DNA from 2 places in the Kitasatospora sp. MAP12-44 genome. Region 2 is predicted to be linked to the other one. Evidence: predicted binding sites of a transcription regulator. Region 2 holds the regulator's gene; the other holds the start of a gene.

Region 1 (2,389 bases), 2.2 Mb from region 2:
CGACTCTCGGCGCCGTCGGGGCTCTCCCATTACCCGGCCGCGCTACCAGGCAGCAGGAAGGACCGACCGTGGCGGCCCGCCGAACGGTCGAAAACCCCGCAGTACCCACCCGCGTCGGGTATCTCACGCTGCTCCGCACCCCGGGCGCGTGGACGTTTCTGGCCCCCGCCTTCGCGGCGCGCCTGCCCTTCGCCATGCTGAGCCTGGGCATCGTGCTCCTGGTCTTCGACACCCAGGGCTCCTACGGCATCGCCGGCTCGGTCGCGGCGGTCTCCGCCGTGGCCCAGGCCCTGGTCGGACCGCAGTCCGGCCGACTGGCCGACCGCTTCGGGCAGGCCGCCGTCCTGGTGCCGAGCGTGCTGGTGCACGCGGTCTCGGTCGGCGCGCTGATCGCGCTGGCGCTGGGGCACGCACCGGTCTGGACGCTCTTCCTGGCCGCCGCCCCCGCCGGGGCCACCGTGCCGCAGATCGGCGCGATGGTCCGGGCCCGTTGGGTGGCCAGGCTGTCGGACCAGCCCCCGGCCCACCTGAACACCGCGTTCGCCTTCGAGTCGGTCACCGACGAGTTCACCTTCGTGGTCGGCCCGGTGCTCGCCACCGCCATCGCCACCGGCATCGCGCCGGCGGCCGGGCTGGTCGCCGAGGCCGCGCTCACCCTGGTCGGCGGACTGGCCTTCGCCGCGCAGCGCCGCACGGCGCCCGCACGGCACCCGCGGGTGCCCGGCGCCCAGCGGGTGTCCGCGCTGGCCTCCCCCGGCGTCCGGCTGCTGGCCGGCTCGTTCCTGGGCGTCGGCACCGTCTTCGGGGCCATGCAGGTCTCGGTGACGGCCTTCGCCCAGGCCGAGGGCCAGGCCGGGGTCAGCGGCACGGTGTACGGGATCTTCGCCGGCGGCTCGATGCTGGCCGGCGTGCTGTACGGGATGGTCGCCTGGCGGCGCTCGGCGCGACAGCGGATGCTCGGCAGCTACACGCTGCTGGTGCTGGGCTGCTCGACGCTCTGGGCGATGCCGAACCTGACCTCGCTGGCGCTGGCCGGCCTGGTCTGCGGCCTGGCCATCGCGCCCACCCTGATCACCGGGTACACGCTGGTCGAAACGCTGGTCGCGGACGGCGCCAAGACGGAGGCCTTCACCTGGCTGACCGGCGCCATCGGTCTTGGACTGGCGATCGGCTCGACGGTCGCCGGGCAGCTGATCGACGCCAACGGGCCCTGGGCCGGCTTCCTGGTCCCGGTCGCGGGCGCGGGGCTCGGGCTGGTGGCGCTGGTCACTTTGCGGCGGCTGCTGGTCGCTCCGGGGGCGCGCACCCGTACCGTTGCGATGAGCGCGGCCGGCGCCCAGCGTCTCGCCGGGGTGGCCGAGCACTGAAACCGGCGCCGAGTCGGCGCCGAGCTCTGAGAATGCCATCTGAGGGTGGGCTGGTGACGGCGCCGCCGGGGCCGACCACGGCGGCGCTGGACTGATGCGCCGGAATGCCGCATCATGGACCGTCGTTAGCACTCATCAGGCGAGAGTGCCAGGAGGAAGACAAGTGCCCACGTACCAGTACCAGTGCACCGAGTGCGGCAACGGCCTTGAGGCGGTGCAGAAGTTCACCGACGAGGCCCTGACCGTATGCCCGCAATGCGAGGGTCGGCTGCGCAAGGTCTTCTCCGCCGTGGGCGTGGTCTTCAAGGGCTCCGGCTTCTACCGGACCGACAGCCGCTCGTCCTCCAGCAGCTCCGTGACCTCGGGTGCGGCCGGCGGCGCGAAGACGGGCGGGGACTCGTCGTCGAGCTCCGGCGGCTCGGCTGCGCCGGCTTCGGCCGGTGCGTCGTCGTCCGGGTCCTCGTCGAGCTCTTCCAGCTCGTCCGGCTCGTCCAGCTCGGGCGGTACCGCTTCGGCGAGCTGACTGACCGGTCCTGCTTCAGGCCCCTTGCATCCCCGGACGGGGGCGCGCGGGGCCTTTTGCCGTTCCCGTGCTCCTCTGCTGCTTGTCGCTTGCTGCCTGGCGCCTGGCGCCTGGGTCGCGGTTAGGCCAGGTGGGTGCGCTCGTTGTCCACAACCCCACGGTTATCCACAGGAAATCGGCGGGGTATGTGCGGCGCCCGATTCTCCGCGCAAGCTGATCCGGCAAGCAGTTCTCCCCGTTCGCAGAGGCGGTGCCGGAGCTCATGACCACCAGGACGCTGACCCCAGATCCCGCTTGCTCCCCCGCCGTGCCCAGCGCGTCCTGCGCGGGTGCTCGTCATGCGCACCCGCCGGCGCCGAGGTCGGCGTCGGCGGTCCCGCCCCGGAGCCGGGTCCCGGAGTTCCGGCCGATCCGTCGCGGCAGCGGCGGCAGGTATCGCGTTCGGCAGGCCATGCGGCACCGACCCGGGGTGCTGGTCACCGGGCTGCTCGCGGCCGCC
Region 2 (2,389 bases):
CGTTGTCGTTGTTGTTGTTATTGCGGTTGCCGCCGCCCATCATCCCGCTGTAGAGCGCGATCCGGGTGATCGCTCCGGCCAGCACGCCGAGGAACCCGGCGATGGTCATCACCGCGACGTCCCGGTGGGCGATGTGCGAGAGCTCGTGGGCGAGCACGCCCTCCAGCTCCTCCGGGTCGAGACGGCGCATCAGTCCGGTGGTCACGCAGATCACCGAGTTGTTCTGGTTGCGCCCGGTGGCGAAGGCGTTGGGCATGTCGTTGTCGGCCACCGCGACCCGCGGCTTCGGCATGTCGGCCAGCGCGCAGAGGCGGTCAATGGTGCCGTGCAGCTGCGGGTACTGCTCGGGGGTGACCGGCCGGGCGCCCATCGCCCGCTCGGTGATCTTGTCGCTGAACCAGAACTGGGCGATGAACAGGCCGCCGGACAGCAGCACGATCAGCGGCCAGGCTCCCTTCAGCAGGACGATCAGCACACCGGTGAAGCCCACGTAGAGCAGACCGATCAGGAACATGGTGGTGACCATCCGCCCCGTCAGCCCGCGGTCGGGGGCGAAGCGGGTGTGGGGACCTGATGCCGACATGGCTGCTCCTCTGGAAATCACTCTCGGTTGCTGTCGATGCTGCCACTTAGTTCCCCCGCAGGCACCACCCGTGCCCGGAAGTGATCCGCGCGGCATCCAGGGACAGGGCGTTCCTGCTGACGGACCCGGGCCTTACACTGGCAGGTACGGTTCTGGCACTCGGCTCGCCCGAGTGCCAAACCCGTCACAGGACACCACAAGACCTGGGTACCAGGACAACGTGCGAAGAGGGAGGTGCGTGCCATGTTCGATGAAGCAGAGTCCGACCCCCGCCCGCCCGGCCGGTCGTCCACATCCGACGGACCTTCGGGCCCCCGTGTCACGCCCGCCCGCACCAGTCGCCTGGACACCAGCCACCTGCTCGACGCCGGCCGCCTGGAGGTCCGCCAACTCGACGAGCGCAAGCTCGCCGTGCTGCGCGCCATCGTGCAGGACTACGTCGGGACCGAGGAGCCGGTCGGCTCCAAGGCCCTGGTCGAGCGCCACAACCTGGGTGTCTCGCCGGCCACGGTCCGCAATGACATGGCCACCCTCGAAGAGGACGGCTACATCCACCAGCCGCACACCAGTGCGGGCCGGATCCCCACCGACAAGGGCTACCGGCTCTTCGTCGACCGGCTGGCCGAGGTGAAACCGATGAGCGCGCCGGAGCGGCGCGCCATCCGCCACTTCCTGGACGGCGCGGTCGACCTGGACGACGTGGTGGCCCGTACGGTCCGGCTGCTCGCGCAGCTGACCCGGCAGGTCGCGGTCGTCCAGTACCCGTCGCTGACCAGGTCCACCGTCCGGCACGTCGAGCTGCTGGCGCTGGCGCCGAGCAAGGTCATGCTGGTGCTGATCACCAACACCGGCCGGGTCGAGCAGCGGATCGTCGACTGCCCGGGTCCGGTGGGCGAGACCACCCTGGCTGACCTGCGGGCCCGGCTCAACGCCCAGGCCGGCGGCCGGCGCTTCCCGGACGTCCCGGCCCTGGTGGAGGACCTCCCGTCCTCCTTCGAGGCGGTCGACCGTCCGATCGTCACCACGATCCTCTCCACCCTCTTCGAATCGCTGGTGGAGCAGAACGAGGAACGGATCATGCTGGCCGGCACCGCCAACCTGACCAGATTCGGCCATGACTTCCCGCTCACCATCCAGCCGGTGCTCGAGGCGCTGGAGGAGCAGGTGGTGCTGCTGCGCCTGCTGGGTGAGACCGCCGACGCCGGGATGACCGTCCGGATCGGCCGGGAGAACGAGTACGAGGGCCTGAATTCCACCTCGGTCGTCTCCGTCGGTTACGGTTCGGGCGATGAGAGCGTGGCAAAACTGGGTGTGATCGGCCCCACCCGGATGGACTATCCGGGCACAATGGGGGCGGTGCGAGCGGTGGCACGGTACGTGGGCCAGATCCTGGCCGAATCGTAGAGGCAGTAGAGATAGTGATGCGGGCGGGCTCACCTGGGCGCGTCCGGACCAGTCGCAGCACCTTCTAGAGGCGGAACAAGCGGAGCATTTGGTGGCCACGGACTACTACGCGGTACTCGGCGTCCGACGGGATGCGGGGCAGGACGAGATCAAGAAGGCGTTCCGGCGCCTCGCGCGTGAACTGCACCCGGACGTCAACCCGGACCCGAAGACTCAGGAGCGGTTCAAGGAGATCAACGCCGCCTACGAGGTGCTCTCCGACCCCGCGAAGCGGCAGGTCTACGACCTCGGCGGCGACCCGCTGTCGCCCAACGGCGGCGGTGGCGGCTTCGGCGCGGGCGCGGCCGGCTTCGGCTTCTCCGACATCATGGACGCCTTCTTCGGCGCCGCCTCAGGCCAGCG

What was found. Region 2 encodes HrcA, which represses chaperone genes, less so after heat shock. Its sites were predicted from a motif close to TTNGCACTCNGNNNNNCNGAGTGCNAA; they were not measured.
Region 1: P3T34_RS23370 (FmdB family zinc ribbon protein) is a predicted target of HrcA. The motif match lies at 1,493-1,519, and genes of this name have one in related genera.

Annotation. Positions count from the first base shown of each region.
Region 1 is NZ_JARZAE010000004.1:4,992,745-4,995,133, reverse strand. Features, by position in the region: gene P3T34_RS23375 (MFS transporter) at 69-1,367, shown strand; gene P3T34_RS23370 (FmdB family zinc ribbon protein) at 1,531-1,890, shown strand; gene P3T34_RS23365 (hypothetical protein) at 2,342-2,389, shown strand, end outside.
Region 2 is NZ_JARZAE010000004.1:2,837,178-2,839,566, reverse strand. Features, by position in the region: gene htpX (zinc metalloprotease HtpX) at 1-583, opposite strand, end outside; gene hrcA (heat-inducible transcriptional repressor HrcA) at 827-1,987, shown strand; gene dnaJ (molecular chaperone DnaJ) at 2,079-2,389, shown strand, end outside.